2 regions of the Bradyrhizobium ingae genome follow, and region 2 is predicted to be linked to the other one. Evidence: predicted binding sites of a transcription regulator. Region 2 holds the regulator's gene; the other holds the start of a gene.
The links. The regulator HrcA, encoded in region 2, represses chaperone genes, less so after heat shock. The targets are predictions, from matches to a motif close to GTTAGCACTCNCNNNNNGNGAGTGCTAAC.

Region 1: a site for HrcA is predicted at 4,385-4,413, ahead of ACV1FX_RS40415 (co-chaperone GroES). Genes of this name have one in related genera too.

The regions. Positions count from the first base shown of each region.
Region 1 covers NZ_JBVUBB010000066.1:6,639-14,604, reverse strand. The annotation lists gene ACV1FX_RS40445 (coproporphyrinogen-III oxidase family protein) at 1-295, shown strand, start outside; gene ACV1FX_RS40440 (class I SAM-dependent methyltransferase) at 303-1,256, shown strand; gene ACV1FX_RS40435 (hypothetical protein) at 1,602-1,955, shown strand; gene ACV1FX_RS40430 (xanthine dehydrogenase) at 2,188-3,048, shown strand; gene ACV1FX_RS40425 (sulfite exporter TauE/SafE family protein) at 3,224-3,970, shown strand; gene ACV1FX_RS40420 (hypothetical protein) at 3,967-4,341, shown strand; gene ACV1FX_RS40415 (co-chaperone GroES) at 4,457-4,771, shown strand; gene groL (chaperonin GroEL) at 4,863-6,512, shown strand; gene ACV1FX_RS40405 (hypothetical protein) at 6,744-6,911, shown strand; gene ACV1FX_RS40400 (sigma 54-interacting transcriptional regulator) at 6,978-7,966, opposite strand, start outside.
Region 2 covers NZ_JBVUBB010000031.1:5,688-13,653, forward strand. The annotation lists gene dnaK (molecular chaperone DnaK) at 1-1,768, opposite strand, end outside; gene ACV1FX_RS31440 (hypothetical protein) at 2,173-3,111, shown strand; gene pncA (bifunctional nicotinamidase/pyrazinamidase) at 3,378-4,100, shown strand; gene grpE (nucleotide exchange factor GrpE) at 4,175-4,789, opposite strand; gene hrcA (heat-inducible transcriptional repressor HrcA) at 4,902-5,990, opposite strand; gene rph (ribonuclease PH) at 6,172-6,885, shown strand; gene rdgB (RdgB/HAM1 family non-canonical purine NTP pyrophosphatase) at 6,896-7,531, shown strand; gene hemW (radical SAM family heme chaperone HemW) at 7,518-7,966, shown strand, end outside.

The sequences.
Region 1 (7,966 bases), on a different contig from region 2:
AATAGCATCACACGGAATTAGGCTGGCTCCGGACGAGCTTGTGCGTCGTTACGTCCTGCTCGGCCTCACCTTGTCAGCCTTAAGCAGAAAAAATTACGCTGCATTATTCGGACGGGTGCTGGCAGTGGACTTTGGCGAAGAACTGAAGGCGCTCGAGTCTTTGCGCCTCCTCAATTTGGCAGATGGTGATGTTTATCAACTTACTCATAAAGGGTTCAAGTATTCGAGCATTATGGCCCGAATGTTCTATTCCAACACGATGATTACCCTTGAGGAGCAATATCAGGCAGTGTGAGGGCAGTATGGAAGAGGAGGCGAGACATTCACCGTTTTGGTGGGATGCGGGCTACGCCGACCACAACGTTTCATGTATGGGTGGTCCTAGCCCGGAAATCTTCGAGATCGCGCCAGCACTCCGTGCGGAAAGCGTGGTTGTCGAGCTTGGCTGCGGCGAGGGGCGCAACGCGCTCTATTTGGCTCAGTTCGGTCATCAGGTCATCGCGACCGATATATCTGAAGCCGCTATCTCCAAGCTGAATCGGCTCGCAAACCATCTTGCCGTGAAGCTAACAAGCGGTGTGGCTGCTGTTGAAGATTTCCAGCCCCCTCCTTACCTCGACGTCTTTATAGCGCATTCGGTCTTGCATTTCACGGAACGGACCGTCTGGAAACCACTCGTCACAGCCCTGGTTGATCGAACGCGGCCTGGAGGATTTCATTGCTTCACCAACACGCTCGATCAACCAGACCATCCTATCCCCAAGGAGGGGTTGGCAGCTGGCCACAAAAAGTCGTTCGCACGTGGAGAGCTGGAGGCCATCTATACAGAAGCCGGCTGGGAGATCTTACGGTCCGATCATTACATTAAATGGGACTCGCATCCTGGCATCCCAATTCATTCGCACTGCATCGAGAAAGTTGTGGTTCGTAGGCCCACCGGATCTGAAGGTCTCCCGCGAATGAGAGCTGAGCCCATCAAGGCAGCCGGGATGATTCCTACCGAACAGTTCGATAGGTTGGAACTGGGCACACCGCGCGATGCCATCATTGAAATGTTCGGCTCGCCGTCAGCCAGCCATGGCGTGGCGACTAACCGCAAGACAGTCGGAGGCAACAATCAAGGGGCCATAGCCGACGGCTACTTGCGCGAGGATATGATCTTTGGCGATCACGGTCTTCAGTTCGTTAACGGAACGCTCACAGGCAAATATCGATATTTCACGCCCCCGATGCGGTTGAGCATTCGAGAGGTGTAAACTTCGACAAACGTTCTCAATAGGGTCTTGGCTGCAGAGCCACGTCGTGGGTCTGCTCTTATTCGTTCCTGGCGGAGTTTCCGACGTGCCATCATGGGCGAAGCCCATGCACAAGAATATCCAGGCCGCGACTGAAATATCCTCCAGGGCCTTCGCGGCGAAGTGCAGGGGCTGGGCAGACCTCGCATCTTGCAGTAGCGCCAGCCTTGCTTAGGCACGCTGCTTGCTTCGTTCAAGGAAGCATTGCCGAAACTCCCCGGCGATGTAGGGGCGGGCCGGCGCATCACATCGAGGCGTCGGGGCGTCGGGCCGCTCCGCTTCTGAAGCCCATCAATAGGAGGATATATGAAAGCCCACGTTCGGGCAGCGGCGGCTGCGGTTGCGTTGGCCCACACGTTGGGGCGCGCAATCGTGCGCGTGCACGAATACGAAGCTTCCGTATCTTCCAGGATCAGCGTGTCTGTACGAGAGGGAATAGTCAGTGGTTATGACTACGGCAGGCATTGCTACGTAACCGGTGCCTTACCGAACCTGTACCACCATGGTGAACGGTCGCATTTGATGCTCAAACCGAAGAGCTCCGGTGTCTACGGCGGCTTCGATCACGATACGTCATCCTACTTCTCCGTGAAAGTCACAGGCGGTGAAGCCTGCGTCTACGACTACAATGAAGACCTGTACTTCGCATACAGCGTCTGACCATACATCCAGAGCGGGCGCTCGCCCTCGCTCGACGCTGCGATTGCGGTGTCGTTCCACCGATTTGACCGAAACCAACTCACCTTGTCGCATCCGCAACATTGCCGGGGACATTTATTCGAACGCGGCTTCGCCGTCACCAGCAGGACGAACCAGTTTGCTTGAATATTTGAACCCTCATCCGCGATTGGCGCGAGGTTTGCTAGGGATCCTAGCAACGCGAACCTCGCCCATGAAAGTCACTGCTAAGGCCCATCATCCGGGCGCGCCAAGGCTCTTCGCATTGGTGCTCGGCACGAACGAAATCGCTTCTGCCATCGCCACGAAACTCACCGAGGCGACGTTTGCCGTGGTGATGAGACACGATGCGTTTCCACCGGTGATCCGCCGCCGCATGGCATTTCATGACTCGCTGTTCGGCGAGCTATGCGAAGTTGAGGGCGTCGTGGGCAAACGGGCCGATACGCTTGCGGAAATCACGTGGATTCACGCCGACCCGAACAGCGTGGCAGTGACCGAAATGCACTTCTTCGACATTATTGCCTTGCGTTCGCTATCCGTGATCGTCGATGCACGCATGCAGAAGCGTCGAACACCTCGCGACCTCCGCGGCTTCGCACCGGTAACGGTCGGCATCGGGCCCGGATTCGAGGTGGGCGTCAACTGCGACATCGCCATCGAGACCCATCCAATCCAGACCGCTACAATTGTCTCCCGAGGTGTCACCAAGCTGGCAGACGGTCGAGCCCGCGAGCTCGGCGGCGCGGGACGCGAGCGCTTCGTGTATTCGCACCGCGATGGCATCTGGCGCTCAGGTGTCGATATCGGTACGCCATTATCCAAGGGCCTGCTGGTGGGCTGTCTTAGCGGCAAGCCGGTCCTGGCGCCCATTGGAGGAGTGCTCCGCGGCGTTGCTCGGGACGGCGCGCGCGTGCCGGAAGGCGTAAAATTGCTGGAGGTCGATCCACGCGGACGCCAGTCCTGTTGGACCGGCATGGATGAGCGAGGGCGAGCCATTGGATGCAACGCCGTCGCAGCCATCGAGAAACTCATCTCGCCCCGACCGGGTGATCGTCCACATCTTCGTCGATAGTTAAAGAGAAAGATTGTTGCCGGCGCGCTCTTTGGTCTGAACTGCTCGGGTGTAGACCACGGACACCTCCAGGAAGCGGTGCGTTAGCAACCAATCGTTCAACGCATTCGCAAATCCATCTGGACTACGGAAGCTTCTCATCGCCGCTGCTCAGAACACTGAATTGCCGATTGCAATGCTGACATTCTTCTTCGCTATCATCTCCCTTCTTTACGCGACTGTTGGGCAGGCGGGTGGTACCGCGTTTCTTGCCCTCATGGCCTTTGCATCGTTTCCATCAACTCAGATGCGACCGACAGCGTTGTTGCTCAACATCGTTGCCGCCACGTATTCGACATGGCTGTTCAATCGCGGTGGTTTTATTGATTGGAAGAGGTTGAAGCTTTTTCTAACCGCCTCGGTGCCAACTGCGCTGATTGGAGGATTCACAATCCTATCTCCCCATCTCTATGATGCTATCACCGGTGTGGTCCTGCTCTTCGCGGCTGCGATCTTGTTGATCGGGCGAACCAGGAGAGCGGTCCCTGATGGTGAGACGCCGTCGTGGGGCGCAATTACGACAGGAGCCGGCATCGGCCTCGTCTCGGGGCTTACTGGCGTCGGGGGCGGCGTTTTCCTCGCGCCTGTCCTTATCGCCATGCGTTGGGCTTCACCCAAAGAGACAGCAGCTTTGTCTGCCCCTTTTATATGGGTGAACTCCGCAGTTGGCTTGGTCGGCGCGATTTACGCTGGACAGCTGCCTTCACCGCAGACGTGGCTATACGCACTGGGAGCCGTCACAGGGGCGATGATAGGGACCACGATCGGTCTTCGTTGGCTGTCGGAAACGACAACGCGCTACCTAATTGCTCTTATACTTGTAGCCGCGGGGATCCTGCTTATGGTCCTTGCAACGACACAACACCATGAGGTCGGGTCTTGATCTTGCTCGCCAAGGAATGTCTGCTCCTGATGCGGGAGAAGAATTTAGGATCTTGGCGGCCTGCGTTCCGCCGGTCGCTCTCCACTCGCAGGGCACACCGGCGCGACCGTAATCTCGCGCCAAAGCAGGCGATGACGCTTATCGCTGATGCCCGAGTGAACGAATGTGGCTTCATCGGTGACGCCCTGACCACGAACAACATCGTCCATGAGGCGCATACCTGCTCGGGATCGCCGCTCGGCCATCGAGCTGGTGGCGGACGTCCGGTTCCGTCCAATCTTGATGACCACGGCGGCGATGGTCACGGCCTCTTACCGTTAGCGAACTGGCAGATCGGGCGACGAAGTATCCAACTTTTTTTCTACTCCTAACTCTTGCTCCCAAGGAAAACCGTCCTATTTCAACCTCGCCTGTGCTGGCACTCGCGGGCCTCGATTGCTAGCAATTTGGAAATCGTCAACTTGTACAAAGGCTTAGGAGAGCTGCATGAGTTTCCGTCCGCTTCACGATCGCGTCGTGGTCAAGCGCATTGATGCAGAAGAGAAGACTGCTGGTGGCATCATCATTCCAGACACAGCCAAGGAAAAACCCTCGCAGGGTCAAATCATCGCCGTTGGCCCGGGCGGCCGCGATGAGAGCGGCAAGCTGATCCCCATCGACGTCCAGGTCGGCGACCGCGTGCTGTTCGGCAAATGGTCGGGCACCGAGGTCAAGATCGACGGCCTGGAGCTGTTGATCATGAAGGAAAGCGACATCTTGGGCGTTCTCTCCCACGTGTCTTCCAACACTAAGGCCGCCTAGTTCAACCGCTCGCACCGCTCACCCCTGAGGAGCGCCTGCCGGGCGCCTCGCCAAGGGTGAGATGAGACCAAGACAACTCAGGGAAACCAATATGTCAGCCAAAGAAGTCAAATTCGGCGTCGATGCTCGCGACCGCATGCTCCGCGGTGTCGACATACTCCACAATGCGGTGAAAGTTACGCTCGGCCCGAAGGGCCGCAACGTCGTCCTCGACAAGTCGTTCGGCGCTCCCCGCATCACCAAGGACGGCGTCACCGTTGCCAAGGAGATCGAGCTCGACGACAAGTTCGAGAACATGGGCGCCCAAATGGTGCGCGAAGTCGCCTCCAAGTCCGCTGACGCGGCTGGCGACGGCACCACCACCGCGACCGTGCTGGCGGCTGCGATCGTCCGTGAAGGCGGCAAGGCGGTTGCCGCCGGCATGAACCCGATGGACCTCAAGCGCGGTATCGACATGGCTGTGGAAGCCGTGGTCGCCGACCTCGTCAAGAACTCCAAGAAGGTCACCTCGAACGAGGAGATCGCCCAGGTCGGCACCATCTCGGCCAATGGCGATGTGGAGATCGGCAAGTTCATCTCCGACGCCATGAAGAAGGTCGGCAACGAGGGTGTCATCACCGTTGAGGAAGCCAAGTCGCTCGAGACCGAGCTTGACGTCGTCGAGGGCATGCAGTTCGACCGCGGCTACATCTCGCCCTACTTCGTCACCAACGCCGACAAGATGCGCGTTGAGATGGACGACGCCTACATCCTCATCAACGAGAAGAAGCTCTCCTCGCTGAACGAGCTGCTGCCGCTGCTCGAGGCAGTTGTGCAGAGCGGCAAGCCGCTGGTCATCGTCGCCGAAGACGTCGAGGGCGAGGCGCTCGCTACCCTCGTCGTCAACCGTCTGCGCGGCGGCCTGAAGGTCGCGGCCGTCAAGGCTCCGGGCTTCGGCGACCGCCGCAAGGCCATGCTCCAGGACATCGCGATCCTGACCGGCGGCCAGGCGATCTCGGAAGATCTCGGCATCAAGCTCGAGAACGTCACGCTCAACATGCTCGGCCGCGCCAAGAAGGTGATGATCGACAAGGAGAACACCACGATCGTTAGCGGCGCCGGCAAGAAGGCCGACATCGAAGCTCGCGTGGCCCAGATCAAGGCGCAGATCGAGGAGACCACCTCGGACTACGACCGTGAGAAGCTCCAGGAGCGTCTCGCCAAGCTCGCGGGCGGCGTTGCGGTGATCCGCGTCGGCGGCGCGACCGAGGTTGAGGTGAAGGAGCGCAAGGATCGCGTTGATGACGCGATGCATGCGACCCGCGCCGCGGTCGAGGAGGGCATTGTCCCGGGCGGCGGCGTCGCCCTGCTCCGTGCCACCGAAGCGCTCAAGGGGCTGCGCACCAAGAACGACGACCAGAAGACCGGCGTCGAGATCGTGCGCAAGGCGCTGTCCTGGCCGGCTCGCCAGATCGCGATCAACGCCGGTGAAGACGGCTCGGTGATCGTCGGCAAGATCCTCGAGAAGGATCAGTACGCCTACGGCTTCGACTCGCAGACCGGCGAGTACGGCAACCTCGTCACCAAGGGCATCATCGACCCGACCAAGGTCGTGCGAACTGCAGTCCAGAACGCCTCCTCCGTGGCGGCGCTGCTGATCACCACCGAGGCCATGGTCGCCGAGTTGCCGAAGAAGGCCGCTGCCGGCCCCGCCATGCCCCCTGGCGGCGGGATGGGCGGCATGGGGGGCATGGACTTCTGATCCAGCCGCGTCACGCCGAATCACGAAATGCGAAAACCCCGGCAGCAATTGCCGGGGTTTTCTAATTGGGGCGCACTCACATGCGTCGCTTTGGCCTGATGGGCGCTTTGTTGATCGGCAGCCCCTGGTTTGGAGCTGGAAACCCCAATATCTAGATCCAGGCTGGCCGCGCGCTGTCACAGCGATAGCTTCCCCGCGGGGCACACCTGGCACAAATGCTGGGAAGGAATCGTGACAGAGCTGGCCAACCTGCTGACACTCACTGATGCGGTGATTCGCAACGCCACGCTGACGCTCAGCAAGGCGCAACATCATCTCCACGGCGTCAAGCTGCCCGACCCCGCTCTGCGCATGCGGGCCACCGGACTTGGGTTTACCTCTTCACCAAGCCGGGGGTGAGGGGGACCCAGCGCAATGCGGCTCACCAGACGTCGCCGGCAAACCTGGGAGGAGAATGACCTGTGGCTATGGTCTTAGGCCAAGACGGCGAAGTCTATAGTCGAGTTTTGGTCTGCTAATCTTCAAAAGGCGCGCGGCGGCCGACACATTGCCGTCCGTCTGGGCCAGTGCCGAGCGATAGGCCGCGACCTCCATCTCTGCAAACGACTCGCCCGGCAATGATTCACCTCTGCTGACCGAGACGGTGCTCTTGTCTTCAATTAACGGTGCGCGTCCGAGCCGCCCTTCGCTTGTGAGCTGGATTGAGAATGGCGGGAGCAGCTCCGAGCCGCTGAACAGATGACCGATATCTATGGTGCCGCCCTCATCTGCATAGACGACACCGCGCTCTATCAGGTTCTGCAGCTCGCGTATATTGCCGGGATAATCATATTTGAGCAGTGCGTCGGTGGCACGACGGCTGAAGCCCATCAGGTGCCGGTCGTGCCGCGCGCAATAGATGCCGAGGAAATGCGCCATCAATAGTGGGATGTCGTCGCGCCGCTCCCGCAGTGGCGGGATAGCAATCGGGAATACGCAGAGCCGGAAATAGAGATCTTGCCGGAAACGGCCGGCCGCGACCTCGACGGTCAGATCGACGTTGGATGCCGCCACCACACGGACGTCGAGCGAGATGGTTTTCGTGCCACCGACGCGTTCGACCTTGCGTTCCTGAAGTGCCCGCAGCACTTTGCCCTGCGCTGAATAGGTCAGTGACGCGATCTCGTCGAGAAACAACGTGCCGCCGGAGGCGCGTTCGAAATAGCCCGCGCGCGAGGCGATGGCGCCGGTGTAGGCGCCTTTCTCCACGCCGAAAAGTTCGGATTCGACGAGCTGCTCGGGAATCGCCGCGCAGTTGATCGCGACGAAAGGAGCTGTGCTGCGACGGCTCATGGCGTGCAATTGGCTGGCGAACAGCTCCTTGCCGACGCCGGATTCGCCGACGAACAGCACGGTGGCGCCGGTCGAGGCGACGCGCTCGAGCTGGCGGCGGGTGCGGACGAACGCAGTCGAAA
Region 2 (7,966 bases):
AAGCCTGGGCCAGCGTGTTGGTCTTGGCCTTGATCGCCTCGGCATCGTCGCCCTTCAGCGCTTCCTTGAGATCGCTGACGGCATCCTCGATGGCTCGGCGCTCCGTCTCGGCGACCTTCGAGCCGTGCTCGGCCAGCGCCTTCTCGGTGGAATGCACCAGCGCGTCGGCATGGTTCTTGGCGTCGACCGCCTCGCGGCGCTGCTTGTCGGCCGCGGCATTGGCCTCGGCGTCCTTGACCATCTTGTCGATGTCGGCTTCCGACAGACCACCGGAGGCCTGGATGCGGATCTGCTGCTCCTTGCCGGTCGCCTTGTCCTTGGCCGACACGTTGACGATGCCGTTGGCGTCGATGTCGAAGGTCACCTCGATCTGCGGCATGCCGCGCGGGGCCGGCGGAATGCCCATCAGGTCGAACTGGCCGAGCATCTTGTTGTCGGCCGCCATCTCACGCTCGCCCTGGAAGACGCGGATGGTGACCGCGTTCTGGTTGTCCTCGGCGGTCGAGAACACCTGGCTCTTCTTGGTCGGGATCGTGGTGTTGCGGTCGATGATGCGGGTGAACACGCCGCCCAGCGTCTCGATGCCCAGCGACAGCGGGGTCACGTCGAGCAGCAGCACGTCCTTGACGTCGCCCTGGAGCACGCCGGCCTGGATCGCGGCGCCGATCGCCACGACTTCGTCCGGGTTGACGCCCTTGTGCGGCTCCTTGCCGAACAGTTGCTTCACGACTTCCTGGACCTTCGGCATGCGCGACATGCCGCCGACCAGAACGACTTCGCCGATCTCACCGGCGGTGACGCCGGCATCCTTCAGCGCCTTGCGGCAGGGCTCGACGGTCTTCTGGATGAGGTCGTCGACCAGCGCCTCGAACTTGGCGCGGGTGAGCTTCATGGTCAGATGCTTCGGCCCGGTCTGGTCCGCCGTGATGAACGGCAGGTTGATCTCGGTCTGTGTCGTCGAGGACAGCTCGATCTTGGCCTTTTCAGCGGCTTCCTTCAGGCGCTGCAAAGCGAGCTTGTCGTTGCGCAGGTTGATGCCCTGCTCCTTCTGGAACTCATCGGCAAGATAGCCAACGAGGCGCATGTCGAAATCCTCGCCGCCGAGGAAGGTGTCGCCGTTGGTCGACTTCACCTCGAACACGCCGTCGCCGATCTCGAGAATGGAGATATCGAACGTTCCGCCGCCGAGGTCGTAAACCGCGATCGTGCCGGTCTTGGTCTTGTCCAGACCATAGGCGAGCGCAGCCGCGGTCGGCTCGTTGATGATGCGCAGCACTTCGAGGCCCGCGATCTTGCCGGCGTCTTTCGTTGCCTGGCGCTGGGCGTCGTTGAAGTAGGCGGGAACGGTGATGACGGCCTGATCGACCTTCTGGCCGAGATGGGCTTCCGCGGTCTCCTTCATCTTCTGCAAGATGAACGCCGAGACCTGCGAGGGCGAATAGGTCTGGCCATCGGCCTCGACCCAGGCGTCGCCGTTGGAAGCCTTTACGATCTTGTACGGAACGAGCTTCTTGTCCTTCTCGACCATCGGGTCGTCGTAGCGGCGGCCGATGAGGCGCTTCACTGCGAAGAAGGTGCGCTCGGGATTCGTGACGGCCTGGCGCTTGGCGGGCTGGCCGACGAGGCGCTCACCGTCGTCCGTGACGGCGACGATCGAAGGCGTCGTGCGCATGCCCTCGGAATTCTCGATAACTTTGGCGTTCTTGCCATCCATTACGGCGACGCACGAGTTCGTGGTGCCGAGGTCGATCCCAATGACCTTTCCCATGGTCCTGATATCCTTCTTTTTGCGGCAGGTTGGTTGGGCCCAGAAGGCACCCGATCCAAAACCCCCTAAGATCAAACATCCGCGATATTGCGATGGTTGAGGCTCATATAGGAGGGGGGGAGGGGCCCGCAAGGACCGAACGCAAGTTTCAGCCGCGAAAACATTGGGTTTTGGAAGATCATACCGGCCTCGAAAGCCGCTCTTGGTGAGGGTTTATTAAGGGGTTCAGTCCTCAGCGCCGGGCTATCGTGTCCAACCCTGTTACGGCTCGGCCAAACCCGTTAATAGAGCGGGCGACAAAGGCCTGGACGGCCGGACAGCTCCGCCAGGGACCGCGCCCCGCGCGACAAAGGGCCCGACGGCCGACCATCGAACGGCCTCAATATGGACCAAGTAGACTAGCCATGAAATTGATACGCCCCCTCGCCGCGCTCGTCTTTGCCATTGCTTCCGCCCTTCCGGCCCTCGCGGCCGATGCCGTTTTCCCGCCGGGTGCGCGCGTCGGCATGGTGCCGTTGATCGGCCTCTCCCAGGCCAAGACCTTTCCGGGCTTCGAGAGCGACGACGGAGGCGTCAAGGTGCTGGTCACCGAGCTGCCGTCCGACGCCTATGGCGAGGTCGCCAACGCCTTCAAGACCAATCCCGGCGGCATGGGCAACATCAAGCCGGACAAGCTCGATACGCCGGCGGGTCTTGCCTATTACACCGTCGAGACCGGCAAGAACGGCGCGGAGACGGTGAAGCGGTATTCGATGATCGTGCCGGGCGCCGGCTTTTCCGGCTATGTCGCCGTGCAGGTCCCCGAGAATGCCACCAAGATCTACTCGGACGACGCCGTGCGGCAGATGTTCGCCACCGCGGTGACGCGCAAGGAGGTGCCGGTCGACGAGCAGCTCGGGCAGATGCCGTTCAGGATCACCGATCTCGCCGACTTCAAGAATGTCCGCACGCTGTCGCCCGGCGCCAGCGTCGTGCTGGCCGACGGCGACGAGACCACGGGATTCGAGCCCAAGCCGTACATGATCATCGGCCTGATCGGCGCAACGCCGCAGCAGGCGGATGATCGCGCCCGCTTCGCGCAGGAGGCAGCGATGCAGATCCCCGGCTTGCGCGAGTCCAGAATCACCATGTCCGAGCAGATCCGCGTCAACGGCCAGCCGGCGATGGAAACCCGGCTCGACGGCGTCAGCGGCAAGGACAAGACGCCTGTCACGGTCGTGCAATGGATCCGCTTCGGCGGCGGCACGTCGCTGCGCATCATCGCCAGCGCCCCGCGCGACCAGTGGTCGGAGTCCTTCACGCGCTTCCGTGCGGTGCGCGACGGCATCCAGCCGAAAGGGTAGCCGTCTTTACAATGGACGGCGCGCTCCATCCCCGCTTGCGGGGGAGGGCTGGGGAGAGGGTGTCTCCGCAATCGAGAACCCCCAAGAGGAGAAAGCCCTCACCCGGCGCCTTGCGCCGACCTCTCCCGCAAGCGGGAGAGGTGCACCGAGCTTGCGGCAACAGCTCACTCCCTAGCCAAAGCCGGCCGCATTTTCGGGCTTTTGTTCGTACACAAATGGAACTAGCCTCCCCTCCCGTTAGGTTCATCCTGGAGGGAGGACGTACGATGCTGGATCGGCGCAAAGTACTCGCGGGCGTTTCCACTGTTGCTCTCGCGAGCTTCGTTTCAAGCAAGCTCAAGGCAGCGACGGCGATCAAACCCGATGATGCCTCCGCGCTGCTGGTGATCGACGTGCAAAACTGCTTCCTGCCCGGCGGCAGCCTCGCCGTGAAGGAAGGCGAGCAGGTGGTGCCGGTGATCAACAAGATCGCCAAATCCTTCGCCAATGTCGTGATGACGCAGGACTGGCACACGCCGGGGCACGTGTCGTTCGCCTCTGTTCACTCCGGCAAGAAACCGTTCGAGACCATCGACCTGCCCTATGGCAAGCAGGTGCTGTGGCCCGACCATTGCGTGCAGGGCACCGACGGCGCCGCGCTCTCGAAGGACCTGTCGATCCCGCAGGCCGAGCTCATTATCCGCAAGGGCTTTCACAAGGACGTCGACAGCTACTCGGCCTTCCTGGAGGCCGACGGCAAGACATCGACCGGCCTCGCCGCCTATCTGAAGTCGCGCAAGATCAAGCGCGTCTTCGTCGCGGGTCTCGCAACCGATTTCTGCGTCGCCTGGACCGCGCTCGACGCGCGCAAGGCCGGCTTCGAGGTCTATGTGGTGGAGGACGCCTGCCGCGGCATCGACACGCAAGGCTCGCTCGCGAAAGCCTGGGCCGACATGGCCAAGGCCGGCGTGAAGCGGATCCAGTCTGCGGATATCGCGGCCACGGCGTAAGGCGCGCAAACCGTCATTCCGGGGCGGCTCGAAGAGCCGAACCCGGAATGACGACATAACTTTCAGAACACGGCTTACGCCGCGCCGTTCGACTCGTTGTTGTTGGCGGCGGCAGCCGCCTTCGCGCCGCCCTTGGCGACGCCGACGAGGGCCGGGCGCAGCACGCGCTCGCCGATCGTGTAGCCGGCCTGCACGACCTGGACCACGGTGCCCGACGGCACCGACGGATCGGGCACCTCGAACATCGCCTGCTGGAAGTTCGGATCGAACTTCTGGCCCGAGGGGTCGAACTTCTTCACGCCGTGTTTTTCCAGCGCGTTGAGCAGCGAGCGCTCGGTGAGCTCCACGCCCTCGATCAGCGCGGTGAGGCCGGGATCGGCATTGGCACGCGCCTCGGCCGGCACCGCATCGAGCGCACGCTGGAGGTTGTCGGCGATGTCGAGCACGTCGCGCGCAAAACCGGTGATGCCGTAGAGGCGCGCGTCGGCGACCTCCTTGGTGGTGCGCTTGCGCAAATTCTCCATCTCGGCCAGCGTCCGCAGCATGCGGTCGCGCGCCTCGGCGGCTTCCTTCTGCAAGACCTCGACCGAACCGGGTTCCGGATCGTCGGGCATGATGTAGGGCTTCGACACCACGGGCTCGCCGGTCGGCGCGGTCGTGTCTTCGGATTGCCGGTCTCGCTCGGTCATCGGCTGCCTTCTCGAACTCGTCTGGTCTAAAAGTCGTCTGGGATTTTTCTCGCCGGGATATCGTGCTTCGCAGCGCGAAAATCAAGCACCCGTGATCAGGCGAAAACGGTCGTCAGCCACCCAAAAGGCGGCTGACGATGCGGGCGGCGTAATCCACGGTCGGAATCACGCGGGCATAATTCAGCCGGGTCGGCCCGATCACGCCCAGAACACCGACGATGTGACCGGCGGCATCCCGATACGGCGAGATGATCGTCGAGGAGCCCGACAGCGAGAACAGCTTGTTCTCCGAGCCGATGAAGATGCGCACGCCCTCGGCGGTCTCGGCGCGCCCGAGCAGGTCGATCACGCCGCGCTTGGTCTCGAGATCGTCGAACAGCAGCCGCACCCGCTCGAGATCCTCCAGCGCATGGAGGTCTTCGAGCAGATTGGCGTGGCCGCGCACGATGAGCTGGCGGTCCTCGTTCTCGCCGCCGGACCAGCTCGCGATGCCCGCCGAGATCACCTTCTGGGTGAGCTGGTCGAGCTCGGCGCGGGCCTGCCCGAGTGCGGTTTCCAGCTCGAGCCGCGCCTCGGCCAGGGTACGGCCGCGGATACGGGCATTGAGGAAGTTGGAAGCCTCCGTCAGCGCCGAGGAGGGAACCCCGAGCGGCAGCGTCAGCACGCGGTTCTCGACCTGGCCGTCCTCGCCGACCAGGATCACCAGCGCACGCTCCGGTTCCAGGCGGACGAATTCGATATGCTTCAGCCGCGCATTGGATTTCGGCGTCAAGACGACGGCCGCGGCGCGGGTGAGGCCCGACAGCCGCGTCAGCGCCTCCTCCAGGGCCGCCTCGACCGACTGGGCGTGACCGACGGTGGTGAGCTGGCTCTGGATCGATTGCCGCTCGGCCTCGTTCAGCTCACCGACCTGCATCAGGGCATCGACGAAGAAGCGCAGGCCGAGTTCCGTCGGCAGCCGGCCGGCGGAGGTGTGCGGGGCATAGATCAGGCCGAGCTGTTCCAGGTCGGCCATGACGTTGCGCACCGAGGCCGGCGACAGCGGCAACGCGATCAGGCGCGAAATATTGCGCGAGCCGACCGGCTCGCCAGTCGCCAGATAACTCTCGACGATTTGACGAAAGATGTCGCGAGAACGCTCGTTGAGCTGGGCGAGGCCTGCGCGCGGCGCGATCAGATGAATCGGATCGTGATGGGCCACAGACGGTAACTCCTCTCAGTTGCACATAATTTGTCCATCTGGAGGGCCCCTGACAAGCGGGTCTTTGGCCGGGGTGGGGACAGCGTTTCGCCGCCCCGGGGGAAAAGCGCTTGCCGGGCCCCCTTCCCCCTCCTACAAGCACCGCGAACAGCCTTTCCCTGCGAGTTTTGGAGGATTTCCCATGCGGCCAAGCCGCCGTGCGCCCGACGAATTGCGCCCCGTGACGCTGGAGCGCGGCGTGGTCAAATATGCGGAAGGCTCCTGCCTCGTGAAGTTCGGCGACACCCATGTGCTGGTCACCGCCACGCTGGAGGACCGTTTGCCGCCGTGGTTGAAGGGCCAGGGCCGTGGCTGGGTCACGGCCGAATACGGCATGTTGCCCCGCGCGACCTCGGAACGTACTCGACGCGAGGCTTCCGCCGGCAAGCAGAGCGGCCGCACCGTCGAGATCCAGCGCCTGATCGGCCGCTCGCTTCGCACCATCGTCGATCTCGAAGCGCTCGGCGAGCGCCAGATCACGGTCGATTGCGACGTGCTCCAGGCCGACGGCGGCACGCGCACGGCCTCGATCACCGGCGCCTGGGTCGCGCTCGCCGACTGCATCAACTGGATGAAGACGCGCAACATGATCAAGGCCAACGTGCTGCGCGACAACGTCGCCGCGATCTCCTGCGGCATCTACAACGGCACGCCGGTGCTCGATCTCGATTATGCCGAGGACTCCGAAGCCGAGACCGACGCCAATTTCGTCATGACGGGCGATGGCCGTATCATCGAGGTCCAGGGCACCGCGGAACGCGAGCCGTTCACGGAAGGCGAGTTCCTGTCGCTGATGGCGCTGGCCCGCAAGGGTGTCGCGCGTCTCGTGGACTTGCAGAAAATGGCGGTGGCGTAGTCAATAGGCCATGCACCGGCGAATCACAGGCAAGCTGATCATCGCGACCCACAATCCCGGCAAGCTTGCCGAGATGCGGGAGCTGCTCGCGCCGCACGGCGTCGAGGCAGTCTCGGCCGGCGAGCTTGGCCTGCCCGAGCCGGAAGAGACAGGCAACGACTTTCGCAGCAATGCCGCGATCAAGGCCATCGCCGCTGCAAAGGCGACCAAGCTTCCGGCCTTCGCCGATGATTCCGGCATCGTGGTCGACGCGCTCGACGGCGCGCCGGGAATCTACAGCGCGCGCTGGGCGGGCCCGAAGAAGGATTTCGCCGCCGCGATGGCGCAGATCGAGCGCCTGTTGCAAGAGCGCGGCGCCACCACGCCGGACAAGCGCAAGGCGCACTTCGTCTCCGCGCTCTGCGTCGCCTGGCCTGACGATCATCTCGAGGAGGTCGAGGCGCGCGTCGACGGCACGCTGGCCTGGCCGCCGCGCGGCACCGCCGGCTTCGGCTACGATCCGATGTTCCTGCCCGACGGCCATGCGCGCACCTTTGGCGAGATGGAAAGCATCGAGAAGCACGGCCTGCCGCCTTTGGGCCTTGGCCTCTCGCACCGTGCCCGCGCCTTCGTGAAACTTGCGGAGATCTGCCTTGAGCCGCGCTGACAGGGACGCCTTCGGCGTCTACGTGCACTGGCCGTTCTGCCTGTCGAAATGTCCCTATTGCGACTTCAACAGCCATGTCCGCCACGCCGCCATCGACGAGATGCGCTTCGCCCGCGCCTTCGCTCGCGAGATCGAGACCACGGCCGCGCGCACGCCCGGCCGCGAGGTCACCTCGATCTTCCTCGGCGGCGGCACGCCGTCCCTGATGCAGCCGGCGACCGTCGGCGCCGTGTTGGAGGCGATCGGCAAGCACTGGCAGGTCGCTCGCGATGTCGAAGTCACGCTGGAAGCCAATCCCACCAGCGTCGAGGCCACGCGCTTTGCCGGCTATCGCACAGCCGGCGTCAACCGCGTCTCGCTCGGCGTGCAGGCGCTTGATGACGTCTCGCTGAAGATGCTCGGACGGCTGCACAGCGCGCGCGAGGCGCTCGATGC